One region of the uncultured Haliea sp. genome, then DNA from elsewhere that is predicted to be linked to it. Evidence: predicted binding sites of a transcription regulator. Region 1 holds the regulator's gene; each other region holds the start of a gene.
What was found. Region 1 encodes FNR, which switches genes on or off when oxygen is low (the NO sensors DNR and NnrR bind a similar motif). Its sites were predicted from a motif close to TTGATNNNNATCAA; they were not measured.
Positions count from the first base shown of each region.

Region 2: the regulator FNR is predicted to act here: its motif matches at 6,400-6,413, upstream of AACZ17_RS13555 (DUF1302 domain-containing protein).
Region 3: the regulator FNR is predicted to act here: its motif matches at 3,979-3,992, upstream of AACZ17_RS06930 (4Fe-4S dicluster domain-containing protein).

Region 1 is NZ_CAXBAE010000001.1:211,169-220,743, forward strand. Features, by position in the region: gene AACZ17_RS00975 (pyrroloquinoline quinone-dependent dehydrogenase) at 1-463, shown strand, start outside; gene AACZ17_RS00980 (DUF1631 family protein) at 671-4,096, shown strand; gene AACZ17_RS00985 (hypothetical protein) at 4,093-5,292, shown strand; gene fnr (fumarate/nitrate reduction transcriptional regulator Fnr) at 5,385-6,137, shown strand; gene AACZ17_RS00995 (Yip1 family protein) at 6,254-6,856, shown strand; gene ccoN (cytochrome-c oxidase, cbb3-type subunit I) at 6,911-8,359, shown strand; gene ccoO (cytochrome-c oxidase, cbb3-type subunit II) at 8,356-8,964, shown strand; gene AACZ17_RS01010 (cbb3-type cytochrome c oxidase subunit 3) at 8,970-9,149, shown strand; gene ccoP (cytochrome-c oxidase, cbb3-type subunit III) at 9,142-9,575, shown strand, end outside.
Region 2 is NZ_CAXBAE010000012.1:22,808-32,382, forward strand. Features, by position in the region: gene AACZ17_RS13520 (MltA domain-containing protein) at 1-165, opposite strand, end outside; gene AACZ17_RS13525 (MAPEG family protein) at 176-610, opposite strand; gene AACZ17_RS13530 (serine hydrolase) at 743-2,074, shown strand; gene AACZ17_RS13535 (hypothetical protein) at 2,360-2,641, shown strand; gene AACZ17_RS13540 (ATP-binding protein) at 2,742-5,126, shown strand; gene AACZ17_RS13545 (universal stress protein) at 5,116-5,862, shown strand; gene AACZ17_RS13550 (pyridoxamine 5'-phosphate oxidase family protein) at 5,837-6,307, opposite strand; gene AACZ17_RS13555 (DUF1302 domain-containing protein) at 6,494-8,353, shown strand; gene AACZ17_RS13560 (DUF1329 domain-containing protein) at 8,378-9,575, shown strand, end outside.
Region 3 is NZ_CAXBAE010000004.1:114,766-124,340, forward strand. Features, by position in the region: gene AACZ17_RS06920 (2-oxoacid:acceptor oxidoreductase subunit alpha) at 1-1,498, opposite strand, end outside; gene ppsA (phosphoenolpyruvate synthase) at 1,495-3,924, opposite strand; gene AACZ17_RS06930 (4Fe-4S dicluster domain-containing protein) at 4,153-5,226, shown strand; gene AACZ17_RS06935 (hypothetical protein) at 5,516-5,689, shown strand; gene AACZ17_RS06940 (FAD/NAD(P)-binding protein) at 5,686-6,507, shown strand; gene AACZ17_RS06945 (oxidoreductase) at 6,507-7,334, shown strand; gene AACZ17_RS06950 (Ni/Fe hydrogenase subunit alpha) at 7,324-8,649, shown strand; gene AACZ17_RS06955 (hydrogenase maturation protease) at 8,663-9,106, shown strand; gene AACZ17_RS06960 (hydrogenase maturation nickel metallochaperone HypA) at 9,099-9,365, shown strand; gene hypF (carbamoyltransferase HypF) at 9,352-9,575, shown strand, end outside.

The DNA of each region.
Region 1 (9,575 bases):
CCCCATGCGAGGAAGTCCCTATGGGGTGCGCCGGTTCCCGCTCTTCTCTCCGCTGGGCGCACCCTGCAACCCGCGTCCCTGGGGCAGCCTGACAGCCGTTGATCTGGTCTCCGGGGAGGTCGCCTGGACACGCCCCCTGGGCACGACCCGCGGGCAGGCGCCCTGGCCGTTCTGGTTCGAGGCGGGCTCCCCCAATGCGGGCGGTCCGCTGACCACTGCATCCGGCCTGGTCTTCATCGCGGCCACCACCGATGCCTACCTGCGCGCGTTTTCCAGCGCCAGCGGCGAGTTGCTGTGGCAATACGACCTGCCGTACACCGGCAACGCCACGCCGCTGAGCTACCGGGCCAGAGCCGGTGGCAGACAGTTTGTCGTGCTGGCTGCGGGCGGCCATGGCTGGTCCGCCGCCGGTGACGCAATCCTGGCCTTTGCGCTGCCGGAAAAAACCTCCGCCGCGCCCTGAGCGCGGCCGCCGGCGCCCGACAGCGGCGCTTGTCGCCGGGTTTGGTGCAGGTATACTGCGTGCATTCGTTCGCCGTGGCGGGAGCTTCCCCATCCTATATAGAGCTGACATGTCACCTGCCCCCCTTTCCGCGATCCGACTCCGCGCGTCCGTCCGGGGCTGCCGCACGGCGTGGCCCACTCCACCACCGGCCACGGAGAAACCCGCGTGAACGCGTTTGATACCTACCGCCAGATCAGCGAGCGGGAGCTCGAGCGCCGCTTTGCCCGGTTCCTGGAAGAACTCACCGAAAACCTGCTGCGCTCTGCACCCTCGCCGCGACAGGGGCAGATATCGCGCACCCAGGTCACCGATGCCATCGGCATTCTGCAGATCCACCAGCGCGGCATGGTTGGCAGTTTCTTGGGGCACTACCGCGGCTTCCACGACAAGCTGACCCCCCCCGCTGCTGAGCTAAACCACTGGTGGGATGTCATGGACGACAGTGGCACCATGGATCTGGTGGATCTCCACACCTTCGAAAACTACCTGGCCGTCGACCGCCTCGCGCACGTCGGAGAGGACCTGCACCGCATCGGCATGGAAGCCCTGCAGATTCGCGTGGCGGATCTGGTGCAGGTCGATCCGCTGACCCTGCGACTGCCCGAGCACGTCGCCCAGCTGGCGCGTGCGCTGCAGCTGGTGCTCGAGGAGTACCGCATACCGCAGCAGCTCACCCAGCGCATCTATGACCTCTTTGCCCGCCTGTTCGTGCGCAATCTGGACAGTCTGTACCGGCACCTGAACGAGATCCTCGAACAGGCCGGGATACGACCGGACCTCGAGGGACAGATACTCGCCAACGGCTCCCTGCTGCGCAAGGCCGACGAACGGCCCGATCGCAGCCGACGGCGACAAGCTGCAGGCGACGCAACGGCTGGCGCGGGAGGCGGCGGCAGCGCTGAGCAGCGTCCTGAAAAGCTGTATTCCTCCGTGATCAATGCGCTGAACTTCAAGCGCAAGGTTGAGCAGCCGCCGGCACAGGCCGGCGCCGTCATCGATACAGAAAAATTGATCAACGCACTGGCCCTGCTGCAGCAGCGTGGTGAATCGCCACAGGCGGCTCGGGGCGAGACCGCCGTCGCGGATTTCCTGCTGGGCCAGACACCGGAACTTGCAGGCGATGTTGCGCTGAGCGCGGACAACCGCAACCAGCTGGAGATGATCGACAGCCTGTTCGAGACCATCCGCTCACAGCTGGATGTGAGCAGCGAATTGCAGCCCGTGCTGAGCAACCTGCAGCTGCCCCTCGCCCGGCTGGCGCTGACCGAACCGCAGTTTTTCCTGCAGCCGGACCACCCGGCGCGCACGCTGGTGGACAAGCTGGCGGCACTGGGCAGTTCGGCTAACTTCCCGAACCGAATGCTGGAGAGCCGCGTCGCCGAGATTGTCGCGGCGATTGTCCGCGACTATGACGGCGACTCCGCAGTGTTCGCCGCAGCGCTTGAACATGTTGAACGCCTGTCACGACAGCAATCGCAGGCGCATGCGCGCAATATCGAACGGGTGGTCAAAACCCAGGAGGGCAAGGAGAAACTGCGCCGGGCGCGCGACGCGGTGGAAACCGTAGTGCGGGATTGCCTCCCCCCCGGGCAGATCCCCCGGATACTGCAGGACCTTATCGATCAGGGCTGGCGCGACCTGATGGTGCTGACCCACGTCAAACAGGGCGTGGACAGCGACGAGTGGGAGGAGCAGCGACGCACCCTGCAGCTGCTGACCACCTGGTTGCTGGAGCAGCAGCGCGGCGAGGTCAGCGAGGACCAGTGCGTCGAACGCAGCCTGGAGGCAGAACCCTTCATCGACCTGATGGAGCAGCAGATCAGCAGCGCGCTGCCCGGCAACGTGTCCATTCAGGCCGTATTCGATGAACTGCGCGGCGTGCTCGCCGGCGACATAGCGGTCGAACTGCTGCAGCGTGAGGGCGAGGCCGATTCCGGCGCCGGCGATGAACCGGAACCCACGCGCGAGGAGCGCCTGGCGAAAACCCGGCGCCTGCGCCGCTGGGTGCAGCGGGTGGACAGCCTGGGCAAGGGCATGTGGCTGAATTATCGCGACAAAGCCGGCGTCAAACACCGTATTCAGCTGGCCTGGATCAGCGACGACCGGGAACGCTTCCTGTTCGTCAACGATCGCGGGCAGAAGGTCGCCGAGCTCAACCAGGTGCAACTGGCACGCCAGCTCAGTCGCGGGGCGCAGCCGCCGGCGCCGGCCGACCGCCTGTCCGTCGTCGACCAGAGCATGTACAACACGCTGGAGGATGTGCAGCGCACCCTGAGTTTCGCCCGCAACCACGACCCCCTCACACGCCTGATCAACCGGGACACCTTTCTTGACCAGGTGGGTCGCGCGCTGCGCCATGCCCATGCACACAACTCGCAGCACGCCATCCTGCTGCTCAATATCGACCGCTTCGGCCTGGTGAACGAGATCTACGATCGCATCAGCGGCGACCAGGTACTGCTGGAGTTTTCGCGCCTGCTGGCACAGCTGCATGGACGCAAGACCTCCTCCGCCCGCCTGGAGGAAGACACTTTCGCGATTCTGCTTGTCGATGGCGACACCGAGAAGGCCCAGGCACTGGCGGAACAGGTGCGCAGCGACATCGCCAATGGCAGTGTGGATATCGACGGCGAGAAGGTCAGTTTCACAGTCTCCGTGGGCATCGCCCCGATTCAGGACTACAGCCCGGATGTCGACGCAGTCATGGCCAACGCCCAGGCTGCGGTTACCCAGGCGAAGCAGCTGGGCCGCAACTGTGTACACCTGTACCAGCCCAGCGAGGATACGGTGCGCAACCTGCGCAGCGAGCAGCGTCGCTCACGCAAGGCGCTGGAGGACGAACTGTCCAGCGAGCGCTTCATGTTGCGCGCGCAGCCCATTGTGAAAACGGCAATGACCGGCGAGAGCGCCACAACGCGGCACTACGAGCTGTTGCTGGCCATGCGGGACAAGAGCGGCAAGCTCAGCTCGCCGCAGAACTTCATCACCTCGGCCGAACGCCACGGCATCATGACGCTGGTGGACCGCTGGGTGGTACGCGAAGCGTTCATGTGGATAAACTCGTTGATGGACGCACAGAAAGTCGTCCCCAGTGTGGCCATCAACCTGTCCGGGGCCAGCGTTACCGACGACGCCTTCCTCGACTTCCTGTTCGAGCAGATATCGGAGTTCGGAGTCGGCACCAACCGCCTGTGCTTCGAAATCACCGAAACCGGTACCATTTCCAACCTGGTGAAAGCGGCGGATTTCGTGCGGGCTTTCCGCAATATCGGCTGCAAGTTCTCTATCGATGATTTTGGCACCGGGCTGGCCAGCCACAATTACCTGCGCGAGCTGCCGGTGGACTACGTCAAGATCGACGGCAGCTTCATCACCAGCATCGACCAGGATAGCAACGACTACGCCATGGCGCGTTCGATCAACGACCTCGCCCACTTCCTCGGACAGGAAACCATTGCCGAATCCGTGGAGAACGAGAACATCATTCGCAAACTCCAGGAGATTGGCGTTGACTACCTGCAGGGCTGGGGTATTGGTCGACCGAAACCGCTTGCGGAGGTCACCATGGATCTGTCGAGTATCGAAAAATGAGCCCGCGGGGCGATCCGCTGGATGTCGCATCGATCGGGGCTGTGCCCGCTGCCTATGACGATCTGGTGGCCGCCCTGTACCGCGGCCCACTGGAAAACCCACCCTGGTCCACAGCGCTCCCCCTGCTGCGCAGCCTGGTTGATTGCCAGGTTGTCTCACTGGTCCTGCGGCCACCCGCGGAAGACGATCGCGGCGTCATCCTGAACAGTGTGCGGCCAGCGGCGGACGGCGCGTCCGCCCGGCCGCTTTCCGACCCGGCGGATTGGGAGGTCACCGCCTACCGCGAACAGTTCTTCGCGCTGGACCCGTTCGTCAATCTGCCGCCCGACAAGGTGGTTGCACTGGAGGACATTCTCAGCGACGATGAGCTGGTCGCCTCGGAGTATTACGAGCACTACCTGAAGTCCGCCGGGCTGTTTCGCATTCTCGGCCTGGACACGGTGGAGCCCGGAGGGATGCTGGCACGCCTGCGATTTTCCCGGCGTCACACCGAGCCGCCCTTCAACGACGACGAGCGCGCCGCCATTGCCCGCATCGCGCCCCACCTGCGTCTCTCCATCCAGCTGTATGCCACCCTGGGGCGCACCGCCTCGGAGCGCAACCTGTACGCCGGCGCCGTGGAACAGCTGGCGGTGGCCACCATCGTGCTCGACGAGCAGGGCCGCGTCCTCAGCGCCAACACCGTCGCACGCGCCCTGCTGGAAGGCGACAACGGCCTCAGCATACGTGGACAACACCTGGTCATTGAAGGACGGGACAAGAATCGCGAGCTGCAGACCGCACTGGATACCATCATCAAGGCCCTGCACCGGGGTGAGGCGTCCGTCATCCATGCCCTGCGTGTACCTCGGGGCGGCGATCGGGCACAACTGGGGCTGGTACTGCGCCCAGTCCCGGTTTCAGAGTGGGGTGAGGGCCAGTCCAGCCCCTGCGTTGCCGTGTTCATTTCCGACCCGGACCTGAATGAGCCCAGCTCTCAGGGCACCCTCGGCCAGCTGTTTGATCTCACCCCTGCCGAGGCCAACCTTGCCATCCTGCTGTCGCGGGGACTGAGCCTGGCTGAGGTGTCTGAGGCGCAGAATATCTCGCAGCACACCGCCCGCGCACAACTCAAGTCCATCTTCGCCAAGACCGGGGCTTCGCGGCAGGCGGAACTGGTGCGACTGGTGCTGAAAAGCGTGGCCTCGCTGGGCTAGAAAATCGTTTTGCAAGCCGGCCCACAGAGGTTCAGTAGCCCCGCCAAATACACTATACTGCGCGTTACAAACCAGGGGAGTCACGCATGTCCATGCGCCTGCAAGATGTCAGTGAAACCGCGCCCTTGCGCTCGTGCACCCACGAGTACAAGGTCAACTGCGAAACCTGCCGCCTGAGCAAAATCTGCCTGCCACTGGCCATCAACCACCAGGATCTGGAACAGCTGGAAAGCATCATCCAGCGCAGCAAGCCGCTGCAGAAGAACGAACTGCTCTACCACGAAGGTACGCCGTTCCAGTCCATCTACGCCGTGCGTTCGGGTGCCGTAAAGGGCTATCGCACCACCAGCGACGGTCGCGAGCAGGTTACCGGCTTCTATTTTCCCGGTGAAATCCTCGGTATGGACGGCATCAGCAACAACAGCCACGCCTCCTCGGCGCGGGCGCTGGAGACCTCGGCCATCTGCGCCATACCTTTTGATTCCCTGGAGCGCCTGAGCGCCTCCATGCCCAGCCTGCAGCGCCACCTGTTCCAGCTCATGAGCCGTGAAATCACCGAGGATCAGCTGCTGATCACACTGCTCAGCAAAAACTCCGCTGACGAGCGCGTCGCCACCCTGTTGCTCAGCATTGCCAGCCGCAACGCGCGGCGCAACCTGAGCGCCAGCCAGTTCCGCCTGCCCATGTCGCGGGTGGATATCGGCAACTACCTGGGCCTGACCGTGGAAACCATCAGCCGGGTCTTCAGCAGGATGCAGAAAAACGGCATCCTCTGCGTCGACAACAAGGAAATCGAAATCCTGGATCAGGAAGCCCTGCAGCTGGCAGCCAACATCGCCAACTGACACCTCGAGCGGGACGACCCCGCCGATTCTTGATCTGCATCATGGCCGCGGGCGTGCGGCCCGGTACACTTCGCCTGTGCCCGGCACCAGTCATTCTTTGGGGAGAAAAAAAACACATGATCCAGCACACGATCGGTCTTCTGACCAAACCCGGCGCCCAGTGGCGCAGCGTTGCCGGCCTGCCGACCAGCAGCCAGAACATCCTGGTGCTCTACCCCTGGTTGCTCGCCCTGATTCCTGCGGTTGCCTGGTATTTCGGCACCACTGACGTGGGCTGGACAGTGGGCAACGGGCCCGCCATACGCCTGACCTATGACAGCGCGCTACAACTCTGCATCCTGTTCTACTTCGCCATGGTCGGCTGCGTCGTCGCGGTGGGTTACTTCATCCACTGGATGGCGGGCACCTATGGGGCGGAAACATCTTTCGCCAAGGGCATCGTGGTCGCGGGTCTCACCGCTACACCGATGTTTGTCTTCGGCGCGGCGGGGTTCTACCCCCTGCTCTGGGTCGACCTGCTGATTGGGGTGGTAGCGGTGAGCTGGTCTGTGTATCTGCTCTACCTGGGCATCCCCATCATGATGAATATTCCGGAGGAGCGGGGTTTCCTGTTCTCTACCGCCGTGGTCGGTGTCGGCCTGGTTATCCTGGTATCGCTGCTGGTGACCACGGTGTTCCTCTGGGATCTCGGCGCCGGGCCAGCATTTACCGATGTGTAAAGGCATTTATCGAGCGGGCGATCTGCCTGACATTACTGACAGTGGAAACAAGACATGAGTGAACTCAACGCTGCACTGGAGCACTCGACCTACAACTACAAGGTCGTTCGCCAGTTTGCCATCATGACGGTCGTGTGGGGTATCGTGGGGATGCTGGTTGGCGTCCTGATCGCCGCCCAGCTCGCCTTCCCCATCCTCAACTTCGACCTGCCCTGGACCAGCTTCGGGCGCCTGCGCCCGCTGCACACCAACGCGGTGATCTTCGCGTTTGGCGGCAGCGCGCTGTTCGCGACATCGTACTACGTGGTTCAGCGCACCACCCAGGCGCGGCTGATTTCCGACAAGCTGGCGGCCTTCACGTTCTGGGGCTGGCAGGCGGTGATCGTGCTGGCGGCGGTGACGCTGCCACTGGGGATGACCTCTTCCAAGGAATACGCCGAGCTGGAATGGCCCATCGACCTGCTGATCGCCGTGGTCTGGGTCAGCTACGCCATCGTGTTCTTCGGTACCATCGCCAAGCGCAAGGTGAGCCACATCTACGTCGCCAACTGGTTCTTCGGCGGGTTCATCCTCACCGTGGCGGTCCTGCACATCATCAATAGTGCGGCGATTCCGGTGGGCCTTACCAAGTCCTACTCGGCCTACTCCGGCACCGTGGATGCCATGGTGCAGTGGTGGTACGGGCACAACGCGGTGGGCTTTTTCCTGACCGCCGGCTTCCTGGGCATGATGTACTACTTCGTCCCCAAGCAGGCTGAACGCCCCGTATACTCCTACCGCCTGAGTATCGTGCACTTCTGGGCCCTGGTCGCCGTCTACATCTGGGCCGGCCCTCACCACCTTCACTACACCGCCCTGCCCGACTGGGCCCAGAGCCTGGGCATGGTCATGTCCATCATCCTGCTCGCTCCCTCCTGGGGCGGCATGATCAACGGCATGATGACTCTGTCGGGCGCCTGGCACAAACTGCGCACCGATCCGATCCTGCGCTTCATGGTGGTCAGCCTGTCCTTCTACGGCATGTCTACCTTTGAAGGCCCGATGATGTCGATCAAGACGGTAAACGCCCTGTCCCACTATACCGACTGGACCATCGGCCACGTGCACTCCGGTGCCCTGGGCTGGGTTGCCATGATCTCGATCGGCTGTATCTATCACCTGATCCCGGTCCTGTTCGGCAAGGAGCGCATGTATAGCACGGCCCTGATCAACACCCATTTCTGGATGTCGACCATCGGTACGGTACTGTATATCGCCTCCATGTGGGTCAACGGCATCCTGCAGGGCCTGATGTGGCGCGCCTACAACGATGACGGCACACTGACCTACACCTTTGTCGAGTCAGTCGCCGCGAGCTACCCGGGCTACCTGGTTCGCCTCGCCGGTGGAGCCATCTTCTTCGGCGGTATGTTGATCATGGCCTACAACGTCTACATGACCACGCGCAAGGATGTCGCCGCACAGCCCCTGCCCGCTGGTGCCGCACAGGGGAGTCACGCATGAAGCATGAAGTCGTAGAGAAGAACGTTGGCCTGATGATGATCCTGATCATCGTGGCCATCAGCTTCGGCACCTTGGTCGAGTTGGTCCCGCTGATGTTCATCAAGCAGACCAACGAGCCGATCGCGGGCCTCAAGCCGCTGCCTGCCCTGGAACTGGAGGGGCGTGACATCTACATTCGCGAGGGCTGCAATAACTGCCACTCGCAGATGATTCGCCCATTGCGTGCAGAAACGGAGCGCTACGGTCACTACTCGGTTGCCGGTGAGTTCGTGTATGACCACCCCTTCCTCTGGGGCTCCAAGCGCACAGGACCGGATCTGGCCCGGGTCGGCCAGCGTTACAGTGACGACTGGCACCGCGCCCACTTCTACAACCCCCGTGACGTGGTACCGGAATCCAATATGCCTGCCTACCCCTGGCTGTTCGAACGTGAAGTCGACGGCACGGTCACCGGCAAGAAGATGAATGCCCTGCGCACCGTGGGTGTGCCCTACACCGATGAAGACATCGCCGGTGCAGAGGCCGCAGTCGCCGGCAAGCTGGAAATTGATGCCCTGATTGCCTATGTGCAACAGCTCGGCACGCTGCTGCAGACGAGGCGCTAGGGATTATGGATATCAACGACCTTCGGGGTCTTAGCACTGCCATGCTGCTGTTCGCCTTTATTGGCCTGTGTATCTGGGCCTGGAGCAGCAAGCGCAAGAAATCTTTTGACGAGGCTGCCAACCTGCCCTTCGCAGATGAGGAACTGAGTCAACGTAGCACGCAGGAGGAAGCAAGGAATGGCTAGTTTCTGGCACTGGTGGATCATCATCCTGACCACCGTCACCATCGTCGGCATTACCTGGATCCTGCTTGCCAACCGCAAGCGCGGTGAAGGCACTACCGAACAGACCACAGGCCACGCGCACGACGGCATCGAGGAGTATGACAATCCGCTCCCGGCCTGGTGGTTCTATATGTTCGTGATCACCATCGTCTGGGCTATCGGCTACCTCATCGTTTACCCCGGCATGGGCAACTACCCCGGGCTGATCGGCTGGACCCAGCTTGAGCAGCACCGTGAGGAAGTCGCCGCTGCGGATGAACGCTACAGTGAAATGCGCAGCCGCTACCTGGCCATGTCCGTTGAGGAGATTGCCAAGGATCCCGCGGTGGTGAAAATGGGTTCCCGCCTGTTCGGCAACAACTGTGCACAGTGTCACGGTGCAGACGG
Region 2 (9,575 bases), on a different contig from region 1:
GGCCAGGTAATCCGCTGTGGCGGCGGCAACGTCGCACAGTGCATCACCGTGATCCACCCAGTGTCCGGGCGGCAGGGCCTGGGCGGGCTGGAACGTGGGGGCCGCGAGTGCGCTGATGCTGCCTGACAGCAGGGCGGCCAGGAGGGTCCTGAAGAGGAGAGCCATGCGGGGTGTCCTAGAGGGTGGCGCGTACCGCGATGGCGGCCAGGCCGGCGAGTGCCAGCGAGGACAGCAGGAACAGCAGGAAGCGCACCGGCACGTAGTTGGTGGTGACCTGCACGATACTGTGCGCGATGCGCAGCAGCAGGTAGGCCCAGGCCAGCTGAACGGCGAGGCTGCTGTCGATGCCGGTGATCGCCAGAATGCAGCACAGCGCGTAGAACACCGTGGGCTGTTCGTGCAGGTGCGTATAGTTGTGCGCCTTCCAGTTCACGTGGTCGGGCAGTACCCCTTCGAGGTCGGCGCCGCGGCGGCCACCCGGCTGTGGCTTGGACAGATCCAGCCCCGATTTGCTCATGGCGGGCAGGCGGGTAGCGGCCATCCAGATCAGCATCACCAGGGACCAGCTGGCGAGGAGGGCGGCGGGGGCAAGGATTTCCAGGGCGGGCATGGCGTACACTCTTGGTGACAGGGTGTAGCGAGTAGAACTGATCGCGCGGCTTGGCGTCAAGCCTGTTTCTGGCGCAGCAGGTTCTGACGTAAGCTGGCGGTGCTGTGCCCTGCGCTGATACGGAAACTGCTGATGAAACCTGTGTTGCTGATTTTCCTGCCGCTATTGACCGTGTTGTTCGTGGCGCCCCCCGCGTTGCTGGGTACGCCGCTCTGGCAGCTGGGCAACGCCCTTGCGCTGGCCACCGGGCTCGGTGCCAAGCTGGCCTGTTCCGGGCGTTTTGTCAGCGGCTTCGACGACCAGCGCATACTGGATGACCTGGCCAGTTACGCAGAGGTCAATCGCCGGCTGTCGCTGGACTTCACGGCCGACGGTGTGCGGGTCACCCTGTTTGGTCTGGCGGCCACCTCCGCGACCTACCGCCCCGGGCTGGGCTGCACCCTCGATACTGGCGATGCGGCGCTGCTTGATGGGTTGTCGGTGCCACCCGGGGCAGCGTCACCCGGCATGCCGCTTGCGGTGGCTATCGCGGATCCGGCGCAACAGGCGACGCAGGCCGTGCTGAGGGCCGATAACGCCGAGGGGTTGCAGACCCGCGCCCTGCTGGTGCTGCAGGGGGACACCCTGATTGCCGAGAGCTATGCGCCGGGCTTTGATGCCGGTTCCCGCCTGCTGGGCTGGTCGATGGGCAAATCCCTGATGGCCATTGTGATTGGCCGCATGGAGGCGCTGGAGATCATTCCCGCCGGTGTCCCGGGGCCGCTGTTTCCTGAATGGGCCCAGGATGATCGCGCGCGTATTGGCCTGACCGAGGTGTTGCAGATGACCTCCGGGCTGGGCTGGCAAGAGGACTACGTGCCGGGCAGCGATTCCACGCGAATGCTGTTTCGCGCACCCAGCGCCTCGGCGGTGGCACTGGCGAGCCCGGCGGAACACCCGCCCGGAGAACAGTTCTACTACTCCTCGGGCAGCACCAACCTGCTGGCGCGTTTCGCCGCGGAGCGGCTGGGCGGCCCGCAGGCGCAGCTGGACTTCCTGCAGCGCGAAGTGCTGCAACCCCTGGGGATGGCGGGCGCGGTGCTGGAAGTGGATCCCACCGGGCTTGTGGTCGCCAGTTCCTTCGTCTACGCCACCGCCCGTGACTGGGTGCGGCTTGGCAGACTCCTGCTGGACCAGGGTGCCGTCAACGGTCGCCCCTTTCTGCCGCCGGACTGGGTGGCCCGCGCGACCCGGCCGAATAACAGCCTCAACGACCCACGCTACGGTTACCAGCTGTGGCTGAACGGCGGCGGCAGCGAACTCCGCTGGCCCGGCCTGCCGCCCGATGCGTATGCCATGCTGGGTAACCGGGGGCAGGCGGTGCTCGTGCTGCCCGACGAGGCGCTGGTGCTGGTGCGTCTGGGCTGGACGGCAGGGGATTATCCGCTGGCGCAGAAGATGGGCGGCCTGCTGTCGAGGCTCTGATGGCTGGGTAACACTCTGGACAATACCGGTACGGTAATTTTCACAATTTCCCGATTGTTTTTGTCAGGTATTAAAATAACCCTATAAAACATAGATTTAAGGCATAGTCCTAGAAAGTGCTGAGAAATATACAACCCTCAGATGGCGATCATGACAAACAATTCATGATCCATTCACCTTTAAAATGAGTAAAAGCGTTACCATATGTGAAGTGTGGTAACAAACCGGCAAGACGAGAGGTGGCAGATGGTCTGCAACCGTTGCCGGCATCTGAGGAGAGTGGAAATGAAAATGTTGGCTGCAACAGCCAGGCTCGGCACCCTGGCGCTTACCGCTGCCCTGGGCAGCACCGCCTTCGCGCAGACGGCCGAACAGGAGGGCCGCATGCTGCTGGCCATGAACGAACCGGCGCTGAGCGCAGACTGGCAACCGGCCACGCGTGCAGAGGAGCAGGCCCAGGCCGAGGCCGTCGAGCGCGAACTGGCGGTATCCGCCGAGGCGATCTCGCGCAAGCTCGACGAACAGTTGGAAGACCGGCTGTCACGCAAGCTGGAGATGTCCATCTAGGCGCCGCCTGTTGATGTGAACCCGGGGCGACTGCCTCGGGTTTTTTTTGCCCGCCGCCTGCTATGATTCGCTTTCCCGTTGTTGCAAAGGAGGGCGCTCAATGCTGGAACCACTGGCCGCGGAACAGATCTACCGCGCCTGCTCGGGCGAAGGATTCGATTTCACCACCACGGAAGGCCTGGAGCCCCTGGACCTCCTGTACGGTCACGACCGGGCGCGCGAAGCGCTCAGTTTCGGCACCGCCATTCGCAGCGACGGGTTCAACCTCTATGTGCTGGGGGACCCCGGCCACGGGCGTCACGACCTGGTGGAGCAGTTCCTGGCGCAGCGTGCTGCGGCGGAGGACACGCCGGGTGACTGGGCCTACCGTTACAATTTCGACGACCCTACCTCACCGCGGTATCTGGCGCTGCCCGCCGGCATGGGGCGGCAACTGGTGGCCGACCTCACGCAACTGGTGGACGAACTCCGGGCGGCCATCCCCGCACTGCTCGAAAGCGAGGAGTACCAGAACCGCCTGCAGGACCTGAACCAGGCCATGGGGGAGCGTCAGCGCGATGCCATCGAGGCGATCCGCCGGGAGGCCCGTGAGCAGGACATCCTGCTGGTTTCCACGCCCAACGGATTCACTTTCGCGCCGGTTGACGGCAAAGCCGATAGCGACGCGATGATGTCGCCCGAAGATTTTCGTGCCCTGCCCAAAGGGGACAAGGAGCGCATCGAGGCGACGGTGGAGATTCTGCAGCGCAAGCTGACGCAGGCCATCCGCCAGATGCCCCTGCTGGCCCGGGAGCTGCGCCAGCAGGTGGATACCCTCAACGCCGAAATGCTGACGACCGCCATCGGCGCACCGCTGAACGAGCTGGAGGAGCGCTATCGGCAGCAGCCCGCGGTGCTGGAGCACCTGGATGCCTGTCGCCAGGCGGTGCTGTCCCACGCCGCCGCGTTCCTCGCCGAGAATCCGGAGCTGTCTCCCGAGGCGGTGTTCAGCCGGTTCCAGGTCAATCTGCTGGTGGACAACGCGGAGGCGAAGGGGGCGCCGGTGGTCTATCAGGACCTGCCCAGTCACCAGCACCTGGTGGGTCGTACCGAACATCATGTGCACAACGGCACCCTGGTGACGGATTTTTCCCTGATCCGTGCCGGCGCACTGCACCGGGCCAATGGCGGGTACCTGGTGCTCGATGTGCGCGGCCTGCTGACCCAGCCCGGCGCCTGGGAAACGCTGAAACGGGTGCTGCGGGCGGGGCAGATCCGCACCGAGAGTCTGGAGCAGGCCTACGGCCTGATCAGCACCGTGAGCCTGGAGCCCGAACCCATTCCGCTGGATGTGAAGGTGGTGCTGTTGGGGGAGCGTCTGTTCTATTACCTCCTCTGCGAACACGACCCGGAATTCCTGGAACTGTTCAAGGTACAGGCCGACCTGGAGGATACGCTGGACCGCGATCCCGCCAACCAGGCGCTGTATGCGCGGATGATCGCGACACTGGCCCGGGACGCCGGACTGCAGCCTCTCGATCGCGGCGGTGTGGCCGCGGTGATCGAGCGCGCCAGTCGCCTGGCCTCGGACCAGCGCAAGCTGACCGCGCGCCAGCGTGAACTGCGCGACCTGCTGCGGGAGGCGCAGCACTGGGCAATGGAGGCGGGTGCGACGACCATTGGCCGCGAACACGTGGAAACGGCGATTGAGCAGCAGTTGCGGCGCGCCAGCCGCCTGCGCGAGCGCAGTCACGAGGCGATCCACCGCGGCATCGTCATGATTGCCACCCAGGGTGAGGCCGTGGGGCAGGTCAACGGCCTGTCGGTCCTGTCGCTGGGTGACTTCGCGTTCGGCCAGCCGTCGCGCATCACGGCCACCGCGCGGCCCGGCAGCGGCCAGCTGGTGGATATCGAGCGGGAGGCGCGCATGGGCGGGCGCATACACACCAAGGGCGTGATGATCATCGCCCGCTACCTGGCGAACCGCTACGCGCCGGACACCACGCTGTCGCTGTCCGCCAGCCTCGCGTTCGAGCAGTCCTACGGTGGTGTTGACGGTGACAGTGCCTCGGTGGCGGAGATCTGCGCCCTGGTGTCGGCCATCAGCAAGGTGCCGTTGAAGCAGGCCTTTGCGGTGACCGGTTCGGTGAACCAGCGGGGTGAGGTGCAGGCCGTTGGTGGGGTGAACGAGAAGATCGAGGGCTTCTTTGATGTCTGCGCCGCGCGGGGCGAGGTGGACGGCCACGCGGTGTTGCTGCCAGCGAGCAATGTCGAACACCTCATGCTGAAGCAGGCGGTGCGTGCGGCCGTCGAGGCCGGGCGCTTCCGCATCTACGCCATTCACCATGTGGACGATGCCCTGGCACTGCTCACCGGGCTGGCACCGTCCGAGCTGGAGCAGCGCGTCACCCGGCGGCTCGCGGCGTTCTCCGCGGCGGTCAAGGCGGCGCGGGCGGATGATGATAGCGCCGCGCCCTCGAGTGAGGAGGCGGACGATGAACAGTGAGGCGTTGCAGCAACAGCAGGCGCGCCGCGTGCTTGCCATGTTGGATGCGTCGCGCCACAGCCTGGCGGCGCTGCGGGCCGCCGTAGAGCTCGCGCATGCGCACCGGGCGGAGCTGGTGGCCCTGTATGTGGAAGACGAAAACCTGCTGCGTTCGGCGGACTTTCCCTTCGCCCGTGAAGTCGGCGCGCGTACCGGGCTGGCCAGGCCGCTGACGGTCACGGCGATGCAGGCCACGCTGTCGCGGCAGCGGCAGCAGGTCAACCGCGCCCTGGAATCCGCAGCGGCCGGGCGCAGCCTGCGCTATTCACTGCAGGTGCGTCGCGGCGGCGTTGTCGCCGCCACGCTGGCCCAGGTCGGCCCCGCCGATATGCTGGTGCTGGGCAAGGCCGGGCTGTCTGCCTACTGTGGTGGTGTGCGGTTGGGTTCCACCTGCCGCGCGCTGCTGCAGCAGGCACCCTGCACGGTGCTGGTGTACGATGAGAAGGCGCCGTTACGCCCCGGGCCGCTGCGTGTGCTTTCACAGCCGGTGCCGTCAGAGCTGTTGCAGCTACCGCTGTGCACCGAGGTCGAGGCGCTGCAGGCGCGTTCGGCGCGAGCGCTTGAACAGCAACTGCAGCGTGCCAGCTGCGGCGCACTGCTGCTGCGTCGCGCGGAGTTCAGGGTGCTTGCGGATGAAGACGCGCAGCTGCTGGCCAGGATTCCGGTGCCGGTTATCGTGCTGCCGGATCCGGAGTGACGTCCGCCATCCGCTGGCGGTAGTCCCAGGTGAAGATGCGCTCGGGTTGCACGCGTATCAGCATTTCTTCGGCCTTGCGCGAGAGCAGCCAGTTGCCGACCCGCGATTCCTGCTGCCCCAGGTAGCGTTCCAGCAGCACCTCGAGCAGATCGCTGTCGCCCAGGGGGGTCATGCTGGCCCGCCCCTGGCCCCGGGCCCCGTGGTAGGGCGGCTCGTTGGGAGAGATTTCAAAACCGACCCGCGGATCGCGCTGCAGCAGCTTCACCAGCGCTGACTTGCGGTGCGACACGCAGAGCAGGGCCTCCTCGGCAAATGCGTACCACACCGAGACCACCCGCGGGTAGCCGTCGGTGCCGGTGCTGGCAAGGCGCAGCGGGAAGGTGCTTTCGCGCAGAAAGTCGTAGGTGTCCTCGAGGGACCAGGGTCCCTTCAACGTCGGTGTCATGAGCATCTTCAATCCATTGCCAGCCTGCAGTATAGGGCCCTTGTCCCCCAGCGTGAATGGCTGCACGCGGTATATTGCGATATGGGCAAAAATTGATCCTGAGCAACATTCCTGTGCCGATACCGGGTGATACTGCTATCCTATAGCCAAGATAAATCCTAACAAAAGACAGCAGGAGCGCTGATTGTGAAAAAACAGCCCGGATGCTTTATTCCGCACCGTAAATCCACGTTGATCCTGGCCCTGGTGGCCGCCGGCATGGCACTTCCCGCTTCGTCCCAGACCTTCCAGCTGGGGCCCTTCGAAGGCAATTTCTCCTCGAACATCTCTGTGGGCGCAAGTTGGCGCACGGAGGCCGCCGACCTCGGCGTATTGTCCCCGGGGAACACGGATGGGCGCGGTCGAGCGTCTTCCAGCACGGCGGATGACGGCAACCTCAACTACGACCGCGGCGACATGTTCTCCCTGCAGGTACGGGGTATCCACGACCTCGAACTGGCGGCGGACACCTACGGCATGTTCACCCGCGTGAAGTACTGGTACGACCACGAAGTGGGCACCAGCGATGTGCCCCACGGCCACGCGGCCAACGGCTACCAGCCGAACCGCAAGCTCGATACCTCCGACTTCGAATCGCTGGCGCAGTACAGCGGTATCGAATTTCTCGACTACTACGTGTACGGCAGTTTCCAGCTGGGTGAAAGTCCGCTGGAATTGCGGGCCGGTAACATGGTGCTGAGCTGGGGCGAAAGCACGTTTATCCAGAACGGTGTGAACGTCATCAACCCCTTCGACGTTACCGCCCTGCGCAAGCCGGGTTCGGAAATCAAGGAAGCGCTGCTGCCCGTCGGCATGGTGTACGCCAACTACGGCCTCACCTACGACCTCAGCGTGGAAGGCTTTGTGCAGTACGACTGGCAGCGCACCATCCTCGATGAGTGCGGCACCTACTGGAACGCCGCGGACCCCTACGGCGGCGGCTGCGACTACCTCACCATTTCCAATGCCATCCCGGATGGCGAGGCGGAGGCCGCCGGCCTGATCCTGCCCCGGGGCGCGGATGACGAGGCATCGGATTCCGGGCAATGGGGCCTGGCGTTGCGCTACTACGTGGAAGAACTGAACGGCACCGAGTTCGGCCTGTACTACATGAACTACCACAGCCGCACCCCGATCTTCAGCGCCACCAACGCCACACAGAGCTTCGGCCTGCCGGTGAACTTTGGTGCCAACCCCGAGTTTTTCTTCGAGTTCCCCGAAGATATTGAACTCTGGGGCCTGACCTTCGCGACCAATGTGGGCGACTGGGCGGTATCCGGTGAGTTGAGCTACCGTCCGGACTTCCCGCTGCAGATCAACACCACGGACCTGTTGCAGGCAGTGGCGCTGGGCACGGCGGCGGAATGGTCGCGCATGCTGTCGCGCTCGCTCGAGCAGGGGCCCGGTGGCTACGTTGCGGGCTACGACGACGTGTCCTACACCCAGTTCCAGATGACGTTCATCAAGTTTTTCGAGCAGGTGCTCGGGGCGCAGCGTCTGTCGTTCGCCAGCGAGGTGGGTGCCGTGTGGCTGAACGGTATGGACGACAGCATCAACTACGGCCGTTCGCCCAATTACGGCGTGGGTGACTTCGAGCCCTTCGCCAGCAACTTTGCCCTGTGGCCCGGGTCCCCCATCGCCTGTGATTCCCACCCCGCGGCAGAGGCCTTCGCCGGTATTCGTCCCAACAGCAACGGCGACTACTGCACCAACGATGGCTTCACCGATGACTTCTCCTGGGGTTACCGGGTGCGCGCCGGCCTCGAATACACCGACGTGATGGCAGGTATCAACCTGACGCCCAATATGGCATGGTCGCACGATGTACGGGGCAATTCGCCAGCACCGAACTTTGTCGAGGACCGTATAGCCTTGAGTGTGGGTGTTACGGCAGACTACCTCAACGTGTACCGCGCCGATCTGTCCTACACCAGTTTCTTCGGGGCGGATTATGACGAGTTGAAGGACCGTGACTTTGTCTCCCTCAGCTTCTCGGTGGCGTTCTAGACCTAACGATAAAAGGAGTTACACATGAACAAGAGATTGATCGCCATGGGCCTGGCGTCGCTGCTCGGCATGGGCAGCAGCCTGGCTCTGGCCAAGGTCAGCCCGGAACAGGCCGCACGCCTCGGCGGCGAAGAACTGACACCGATGGGCGCGGAGCGCGCCGGCAACGCGGACGGCAGCATTCCGCGCTGGGAGGGCGGTTACCAGGAGCTGCCCGAGGGCTACACGCCGGGCGAGCGTCTGGTGGATCCGTTCAGCGCTGACCAGCCACTGTTTACCATCACCGCGGACAACGTGGACCAGTATGCGGACAAGTTGTCGCCCGGGCAGATTGCCATGTTCCGGCGTTACCCCGATACCTACCAGATGCCGGTCTATCCGTCGCGCCGCAGCGCGCGCCTGCCGGAATCCGAGTACACGCTGATCAAGGAGTGGGCGACCAAAACCGACCTGGTGGCGGGCGGCAACGGCCTTGTGGACTTCAAGGCCAACGTGCCTTTCCCGATACCGCAGAGCGGCATTGAGGTGATCTGGAACCACATCACGCGCTACCGCACACCGCTGGGTGTGAAGCGGCGCTACATCCAGGCGCCGGTGCAGGCCAATGGCGCCTTCGCGCCCGTGCTGTTCGAGGAAGAGGCGATTTTCGCCAACCGTTTCCCCGATAACCCCAACCCCAACCGCCTGTTTGTCTTCCTGCAGCGCATCCTCGCCCCGGCCCGCCTTGAGGGCGATGTGCTGCTGGTACACGAGAACGTGGACCAGGTGAAAGAGCCGCGTTCGGCATGGGTCTATAACGCCGGCCAGCGACGTGTGCGGCGCGCGCCGAACATCGCCTATGACGGCCCGGGTGTGGCCTCCGACGGTCTGCGTACTGCGGATGACCTCGATCTGTTCAATGGTGCTCCCGATCGCTACGACTGGGAGCTGGTTGGCAAGCGCGAGCTCTATATTCCCTACAACGCCTATGCCCTGCGTCGTGGCGACCTGGCCTACACCGATATCATCAAGCCCGGTCACATGGACCCGCAGTACCTGCGTTATGAACTGCACCGTGTGTGGGTGGTGGAGGCAACCCTGAAAGAGGATGCACGTCACATCTACGCCCGCCGCACGTTCTACGTGGATGAGGATACCTGGCAGATCGCTGTGGTGGATCACTATGACGGTCGTGGTGAGCTGTGGAAAATGAAAGAAGGGCACATGGTGATGCACTACCAGG
Region 3 (9,575 bases), on a different contig from region 1:
CTGCGACCTCGCGCCCAGCGGCTGCCATGGCCGCCTGTGCCTCCAGCGCGGTGGCGGTGACCGACCCCATACAAATAATCACGGGGTGCTGGTCCACCTGGCCGACGAGCTCGGCCCAGTGCCCACCGAAGTCCCAGTCGGCGAGCTTGCGCCAGCGTTTATCCAGCTGCATGCGGTGGTCCCGGGCGCGCGGTGACGGGATGGCATTCTCGCCGTGTTCGAGGCCGTCGGCGGTATACATGTGGCCCGGCTCACCGGGCAGAGCCAGCGGCGACACACCCGAGTTCGTGTCGCGATAGCGCAAGTAGGGTTCTGCCTCTTGCGAGCTGTCGAAAGCGGCCCGTGGACAGTCGCTCCCGGGCGCATCAAACACCTGAATGGACTGGCCAAGGGTCTGGTCGCTGAGCACGATTACCAGCGTTTGCAGCCGGGTTGCCAGGTGCACCGCCCACGCGGCCGTGAAGTGGCAGTCGGCGATCGACTGCGCGGCCAGCACAATATGCGGGGCGTCACCGTGCATGCCGTAGAGCGCCAGGTTGAGATCGCTCTGTTCGCTCTTGGTAGGAATACCCGTGGAGGGGCCGCCGCGCATGACATCGACCACCACTGCCGCGGTCTCACTGGCTACCGCGAGTCCCATGGCCTCGCTCATCAGCGCCATTCCCGGGCCAGAGGTGGCGGTCATGGCCGGCACGCCACCAAACCCTGCGCCAATCACCATGTTGATGGCCGCGAGTTCATCTTCGGCCTGTACCAGGTGGCCCCCGTAGTGCTCGATATGGTGGGCCAGCCACTCCAGCAAGTCGGAGGCGGGTGTGATGGGGTAGGCCGCGACAAAGCGTACCCCGGCCTCAAGCGCGCCCAGCGCCGCCATCTGGTTGCCGCTGGCCAGCCAGCGTTGGGGGTGCCCGGGGGCAGTCGCCGCGGGCACCGGGAACCTGGCGAGGAGTTCCCGTAACGGATCTGGCAGTGCCTGGGCAAACCCTGCCCGCAGTGCCCGGCAGGCTGCAACCAGGACTGCATCGTCATGTTTTTCGAGGCGTGCGCGCAGTAGCGCCTCCGCCGCGGTGCCTGTGCAACCCAGGCCGCTGGCGAGCATCCCGAAAAATACCATGTTCTGCCACCCCGAGTCCGCGGCGGCAGCAATCCCGGCGGCGTCAACGGTCAGGAGATTATCGAGGTTGACGCCGGGGGGAGGGACGTCGGTGCCGGTATGCAGGACCAGGGTGCTGGCGCTGATCGGCAACTCATCGGCAAAGCGTGCAAAGTTCTGCCAGTCCAGTGCAATCAGCAGGTCGATGTCAGCCGGTATCGTCGATACTGGCGCGTCGCCCAGGCGCAGGATGGCGGCCGATTCGCCCCCGCGGATCTGTGGGCTGAAGGTCTTTTTCAGCATGCCGTGGCCGCCGACCTCCGCATACAGCCGCAGGACCAGTTCACCGGTCGAGATTGCGCCGGCGCCGCCACTCCCGCTGATCGCCAGGGTGAGAGCCGTCATGATTGCTTCGTTCCGGAGTCATTGGGTTGTGGTGTCATGCGGGCCAACCCTGATTCCACATCCAGAACCAGCTGCGTCATTTTCAGAATACTGTCTGGATTCAGCGCGATGGATTCAATGTCCTGTTCCACGAGCCAGCGAGTGATCTCGGGGAAATCAGACGGCGCCTGCCCACAGATACCGATGTACTTCCCCGTCTTCTTGCAGGCCCGAATGGCCATCCCCATCAGTGTCGCAACGGCTTCGTTGCGCTCATCGAACTCGGCCAGGAGTTCTGAATCCCGGTCCACCCCAAGCGCCAGTTGTGTCAGGTCATTGGAGCCAATGGAAAAACCATCGCAATGCTCCAGAAAGCGCTCAGCCAGTAATGCATTGGCCGGAATCTCGCACATGAGATGAATGCGCAGGACATTTTCTCCCCGGTTTAGACCCTGTTCGGCCATCAGTTCCATGACGTTGATTTCCTCTTCCACGCTGCGGACGAAGGGAATCATCAACTCGAGGTTGGCAAGCCCCATGATATCGCGGACTCGCTTTACCGCATCGCACTCCATGGCGAAGCAGTCCGCGAAACGTGGCGAGTGGTAGCGGGATGCCCCCCTGAAGCCCAGCATCGGGTTGTCCTCCTCTGGTTCATAGTCCGCACCGCCAAGCAACTGCGCATATTCGTTGGACTTGAAGTCACTCATGCGCACGATCACGGGCTTCGGATAAAAGGCTGCAGCGATGGTGCCAATCCCTTCGGCGAGGCGACTGACATAGAACTCCCGCGGATTGCCATAGCCTGCGATACGCTCGCGTATCTTTGACACTAGCGACGGCTCAAGCTTGTCGATATCCAGCAGGGCCCGGGGATGCACGCCGATGTGATCGTTGATGATGAACTCGATTCGGACCAGACCGACGCCGTCATTCGGCAGCCGACTGAACTCGAGGGCACGTCCGGGATTGCCCACGATCATCATGATTTTTGTACGTGGGCGTATTCCCGCCTCAAGATTGAACTCCACAGTCTCGAAGGATAGCCGTCCGTCATAGACCTTTCCGGTTTCGCCCTCGGCACAGCACACCGTTACCGCCCGCCCGTCGCTCAGTCTGGCCGTTGCATCGACAGTCCCGACGATGGCCGGAATGCCCAGTTCGCGGGCAATGATAGCCGCGTGGCAGACGCGTCCGCCGCGATTGGTGACAATCGCGCTGGCACGTTTCATGATGGGCTCCCAGTCAGGGTCGGTCATGTCAGTAACCAGTACATCGCCGTCTTCGATATCGGCTATGTGCGAGGCATCGAGTATCGTTTTCACCGTGCCGCTGCCAATGCGCGCGCCCACGCTTTTGCCGGTGAGCAGGACCTTGCCCGTTTCCGTAAGTCGGTAGCTCTGCTGTTTGCTGGCGTCCAGGTTTGAGTGCACAGTCTCCGGGCGAGCCTGAACAATGAACAGTTCGCCACTCCGGCCATCTTTGGCCCACTCAATGTCCATGGGCCGCCCGTAGTGGCGCTCGATGCTGATTGCCAGCCGGGCCAGCTGCAGCACTTCGTCGTCGGTGATCGCAAAGCGCTCGCGGTCCTCACGACGCACCTCGACGTTGCGGGTAGCCGCTCCGGTAATGCCGTCTTTGCTGTACACCATCTTCAGGGCCTTCGAACCCAGCTGCCTGCGAAGGATGGGCCGAAAACCCTCCGCCAGAGTGTTCTTGTAGACCAGAAATTCGTCTGGCGTAACCGCGCCCTGAACCACGTTCTCGCCCAGGCCGTAGGCGGCGGTGACCATGACCACGTCGGTAAAGCCACTCTCCGTATCGATGCTGAACATGACGCCGGATGAGGCAAGGTCGGAACGCACCATGTTCTGCACGCCGATGGAGAGCGCCACTGCCATATGGTCGAAGCCCTTGTGCACGCGGTAGGCGATGGCGCGGTCTGTGAACAGTGATGCGAGCACCCGTTTGCAGCTGCGTTGCAGGTGCTCTTCGCCCTGTATGTTGAGGTAGGTTTCCTGTTGCCCTGCGAATGAGGCATCCGGCAAGTCCTCGGCAGTCGCCGATGATCGCACGGCGACCTCGGGGTCCTTGCCGCCGTTTTTCTGCCTGAGGGTGCCGTAGGCGGCGTTGATCTCTGCGGCGACTTCAGGAGGCATCTCACCATCGACAATCCAGCCGCGGATGTTGGCACCGACGGTGGCCAGCGCGCGGACATCCGCGATATCCAGCTGCGCGAGTGCCTCGGTGATCCTGCCGCGAAGGTCGTTGTGATCAAGGAATGCGTAGTAGGCTGCAGCCAGAGTAGCAAAGCCATCCGGCACCTGTATTGCCTGGCCGGACAGTGTGCGGTACATCTCGCCCAACGAGGCATTCTTGCCACCCACCAATGGCACATCGCCGATGCCGAGTTCAGAGAAGAGTCGAACGTAACTGAAGTTACTCATGACATTGCCTCCCACGTCCTGATTTCAGTGTGTTCGCAACACGGGGCAGGATTATTGACCTGCCTCAAGGTTCGGTGGGATTCCGCCGGCTTCACCCGTATTTTTGCCGTTCGGGGTGTCGTCCACACAAATTCTTCTACAGAATAGACGGGGCGATAAGAATACGGGTTCAGCTGCGCAGCAAGTCGCAGCGCAGGCGTGTTGACCCGATACTGGAAGGCCATGCTTATGCAACGCTGGACTCCAAGGGATGTACAGGCGCTGATCAACGGCTTGCGTACCGAGGGTGTTCGCGTGCTCGGCCCCCGGGTGGGCGATGCGGCCATACTCTACGATGAGATTGAAACGCTGCCCATCGGATACGGTGACGAGCAGGCCCCCGGGCATTATCGTCTGACTGCGAGAGAAGATCAGAGTCGCTTCGGTTACAACCTGGGCCCGTCGACCTGGAAACAATTCCTGTTCCCGCCAGAGGAAGCGATATTTCGCGTACAGGACGGGGAGTTCATCAGCTGCCGTGAGCAGCCCGAAAGAATGGCTTTTCTCGGTGTCCGAGCCTGCGAGCTGGCCGCGATTTCGATTCAGGACCAGGTATTCATGGGTGACTTTACTGACCCTGGCTACGCCTCGCGCCGTGAAAACCTGCTGCTGATTGCGGTCAACTGCTCTCAGGCTTCGGGTAACTGTTTTTGCGCATCTACCGGCGATGGCCCGGCAGTGGGTGTCGGCGCCGACCTGATACTGACTGAGCTGCGGCCGGAGGATCCCTATTACCTGGTGGAGGCTCAAACCGAAGCTGGGCAATCGATGATCTCGGCTGTCGGTGGCCCTGCGGCGGCACCGGGGGAAATCGACGCTCGGGATGAAGCACTGGCCGCGACCCGACTGCAGATGCAGCGCGAGTTTGCCACCGAGGGCATTGCCGAGGCACTGTACGCCGCCCTTGATCATCCGCACTGGGATGCGGTCGCCGAGCGCTGTCTGGCCTGCGGCAACTGCACCCAGGTCTGCCCGACCTGTTTTTGTAGCTCAACCCGGGAGCAGGTAAACCCTGTCAGTCTCGAGGTGACGCACATGCGCCGCTGGGAATCCTGCTTTACTGCCGATCACTCTTATCTTTCCGGTGGTGTGGTGCGCCCGAGTGTGAAGTCGCGCTATCGCCAGTGGTTGACGCACAAGCTGGCAGGCTGGGAGCAACAATTCGGCGTGTCCGGCTGCACGGGATGCGGGCGCTGCGTCAGTTGGTGTCCGGTTGGCATTGATTTGACGGAGGAAGTTGCCGAAATCAGGCGGTCAGTATGAGAACGCTAGCCGACGAGTTGCGGGCCCATCCGTTCTTCACGGGACTGAGTGAGGACTGCATGCGGTTGATCGCTGGTTGTGGCGAACGTGTAATGTTCCGGTCAGGTATGACGCTAGCCAGCGAAGGCAGTGCAGCCAATGAGTTCTATGTCATTGAGCGAGGGCGGGTCGCGTTGCAGCTACACACGTCGGAACGGGCGCTCTGCTCATACAAACGCTCGATGCCGGCGATATTCTGGGCTGGTCCTGGCTGTTTCCGCCGTTTCGCTGGTCGGTTGAGGCAAGAGCGATGCAGGATGTGCATGCCATTCGACTCGACGGTAAATGTCTGCGCGCCAAGTGTGACTCTGATCCTGTGATGGGTTATGCCCTGATGCAGCGTTTTTCCTACATCATGAGTCAGCGGGTAGAGGCCACGCGCCTGCAGGTATTGGATCTGTACGGTAGAGCGAGCCGCTCATGAAGGACCCGCTGCTGCCGCACCTTGTCGAGATGCAATCCTGGCAGCAGGAAAGCGAGCTTGTGTTTACGTTTCAGGTCGCACCGCCGGAAGGGTACGGGAGCTTTCGTGCCGGTCAGTTCAATATGCTCTATTTACCCGGCATGGGGGAGTCGGCGATCTCTATCAGCGGTGACCCGGCTGACAGGAATCACCTGACACACACAGTCAGGGCAGTGGGTAACGTCACGCGGGCGCTGCACACTCTCAGGCCGTTTGCCCGTGTCGGTTTGCGTGGTCCTTTTGGTCGAGGTTGGCCTCTGGCCGCTGCCGAAGGTCGGGAGCTGCTGCTCATGGCGGGTGGGATCGGACTGGCGCCGCTGCGACCGGTGCTGTTCCAGGCGCTGGCTGCGCCGGAGCGCTACCAACGGGTTACTCTGCTGCTGGGTGCCCGTTCCCCGGAGGAGCTTCTGTATTCTGAACAGCTGTTGCGCTGGAAATCAGATGCCGGCCTGCAGTTGCTGGCAACCGTTGACGTGGCCTCCGCTGCATGGCGCGGCGATGTCGGTGTTATCACGGATCTGGTGCAGAGGGCTGCCATAAACCCCCAGCAAACAGTGGCGATGGTCTGCGGGCCGGAAATCATGCTGCGCTTCTGCGCGAGGCGGTTGCGGGAGATCGGCGTCGCCAGCGACGCGATTCATGTCTCCCTGGAACGGCACATGCAGTGTGGCACCGGCTTCTGCGGTCACTGTCAGCTCGGCCCGTATTTTCTCTGCAAAGACGGGCCGGTGTTTGCCTATCCTGATGTGGAGCCCTACCTCATGACGCAGGAATTCTGATGGCCAGGTCTGATCGGCCGCGACTGGCCGTCTTCAAGTTTGCCTCCTGCGATGGCTGCCAGTTGAGCCTGCTTGATTGCGAGGATGAATTGCTGAGCATTGCTGAGCGGCTCGATATCGTGCATTTTCCTGAGGCATCCAGGCGGATGCTCACTGGTCCCTACGACATCGCACTGGTCGAAGGTTCAATCACTACCGCGCACGATCGTGAACGTCTCACGGAGATTCGCGAGCAGAGTGGCTTCCTGGTCTCTATCGGTGCCTGTGCCACCGCGGGTGGCCTGCAGGCTATGCGCAACTTCGCCGACGTCAGTGACTATGCCCGGACGGTTTATCCCCATCCGGAGTACCTTTCAACGCTGGAGACCTCTACGCCGATCGCTGACTATGTCGCCGTCGATTACGAACTGCATGGCTGCCCCGTCGACAAGTATCAATTGCTGGAAGTGGTGCTGGCTTTTGCCAGCGGGCGCCGCCCCCAGATCGCCCGCGAAAGCGTTTGTATGGAGTGCAAGGCGCGGGGCAATGTCTGCGTACTCGTCGCCCAGGGCCAGCACTGTCTGGGCCCGATTACCCAGGCTGGCTGCGGTGCCTTGTGCCCTGCCTATAGCCGCGGTTGTTATGGTTGCTTCGGGGTGAAAGAGCAGGCTCAGGTGGGTCCGCTGATTGACCACTTGCGAGCGCACCATGGTATGACCCTGAGCCAGGCCAGACGCAGCCTACGAGCCTACAACCCTGCAGCTGAACCGCTGCAGATCATCGCCCTGCAGTGCGACAAGGACGATGTCTCCGGTAGCAAAAAAGGGAGCGGTGGCCATGACGGGTAAAGACATTCCGATCAGGGCCGGGTTGAAGACCCGGCGTATCGATGTGGATTATCTCGCCCGGGTGGAGGGCGAGGGCGCCCTGATGGTGGATGTGGTCGACGGTGAGCTCAGGGACGTCCAGTTAAAGATTTTTGAACCGCCACGCTTCTTCGAGGCATTCTTGCAGGGCCGGGCACTGACGGAAGCGCCGGACATCACCGCGCGCATTTGCGGAATATGCCCCGTGGCCTACATGATGACCGCCGTGCATGCGTTGGAGGCGATGCTCGGTATCCGACCCGACGAGGGCATTCGTCGATTACGCCGGCTGCTGTACTGCGGTGAATGGATTGAAAGTCACGTGTTGCATATCTATATGCTTCACGCACCGGATTTCCTCGGCTTCGACGATGCAATCACGCTGGCCCGGGAGCATCCGGACGTGGTGAAACGCGGCCTGCGCATGAAAAAGGCGGGTAACGATATCGTCAAGTTGCTGGGTGGTCGGGAAATTCATCCCATCAATGTCCGTGTGGGCGGGTTTTACAAGATTCCCGCCGTCGCGACATTTACCGCGCTGCTTGATGAACTGAAGTGGGCACGCGACGCGGCCGCAGAGACGGTGTTCTGGGCAGCCGGCCTCGATATTCCGGATATGCATCGCGACTATGAGTTCGTCGCACTGCGCCACGATAGCGACTATCCCTTCAGCGAGGGGCGCATTGTGTCCAGCCGCGGGCTTGATGTTGAGATGGCACAGTACCCAAACCATTTCGCAGAGCATCAGGTGCCCCACAGCAATGCACTGCACTCAGTGCGCAAGCCCGACAATACGCCTTACTTCGTCGGCCCCATGGCTCGATACAACCTGAATCGCGACCGTCTTTCGAGCGCGACGCGGAAGCTCGCATGCGAGGTCGGTTTTGATCGCACGGTTGATAATCCCTTTGAGAGCATCGTGGTGCGCGCGCTGGAAGTGTTCCAGGCATTTGATGAAGCCATTGGGCTGATAGACAACTTTTTCGTTCCAGCACGGGCGGCAGAGGTGGTTCCTGCGGGTGGCGGCGTGGGGGTGGCGGCCACAGAGGCGCCGCGTGGACTGCTTTTCCACCGCTATGAAGTCGGTGAGGACGGGCTTATCACCCTGGCCAATATTGTGCCGCCCACTTCACAGAACCAACTGACGATCGAGGAGGACCTGCGCGACCTGGTGGCCTCAAATCTTCGCCTCAGTGAGCGTGAGCTGACGATGCGCTGTGAGCAGGCGATTCGAAACTACGATCCCTGTATTTCCTGTGCGACCCACTTCCTTAGGCTACAGTTACGTCATGGCTAGAGGCGGCAGAATTGTGACTGTGGGCAACGCCTACCGCGGCGATGACGGTGTCGGGCCGTACGTCTTCACCAGATTGTCAGAGACCCTTCCCGGGGTGGATTTGGTGGCATCAGACGGCGAGGTCAGTGGACTTATTGCCGCGTTCGAGGGCTGTGATGAATTGCTGCTCATCGATGCCGTGGATGCGGTTGGCGCGGGGTTATGCCCGGGCAGCGTGATCTGGTTGGACGCAAATGACCCGGCGCTTGCTGACGTCGGGCTGCGCGCCAGCACACACGCCATGGGCGTGGCCGAGGCTATCGCGTTGGCTCGATCACTCGGTTCCCTGCCTGACCGTTTCACCGTGATTGCGATTGCCGGCGCGTGCTTTGGCCAGGGGCAGGGCCTTTCCGCTGACGTGACGGCAGCCGCGGACCGTGTTGTCGCAGAACTCAGCGGACGGTATGGCCATGCATGAGGCTGGATTGATCAGGAATTTGCTCCAGAAAATCAACGAGTTGGCCAGTCGTGAAGCGGCGACGTCGGTGACACGGGTAACGGTCTGGCTGGGTGCCCTGAGTCATATTTCGCCGGAACATTTTGCCGAGCATTTCCGCAACGAAACTGTCGGCAGCCTGGCGGAGGGTGCCGAGCTCACAGTCGAAACATCGTCAGATATCAACCATCCTCAGGCCCAGGCTATTCTCTTGAGGAGTATCGACATTGCCGAAGCCTGATTGCCGCCATATTCAGGTTACCGGCCTGGTCCAGGGGGTGGGTTTTCGTCCGTATGTATACCGGCTGGCGCAGCGCTTGGGCCTGCAGGGTGAAATACGCAATCGTTCCTCAGGGGTGAGCATTACAGTACAGGGCCAGATGGCGGTGCTGGACCAGTTTTTGACTGAGCTTCGCCGGAATGCGCCCGGACAGCGGCATGAGTTTTCGGT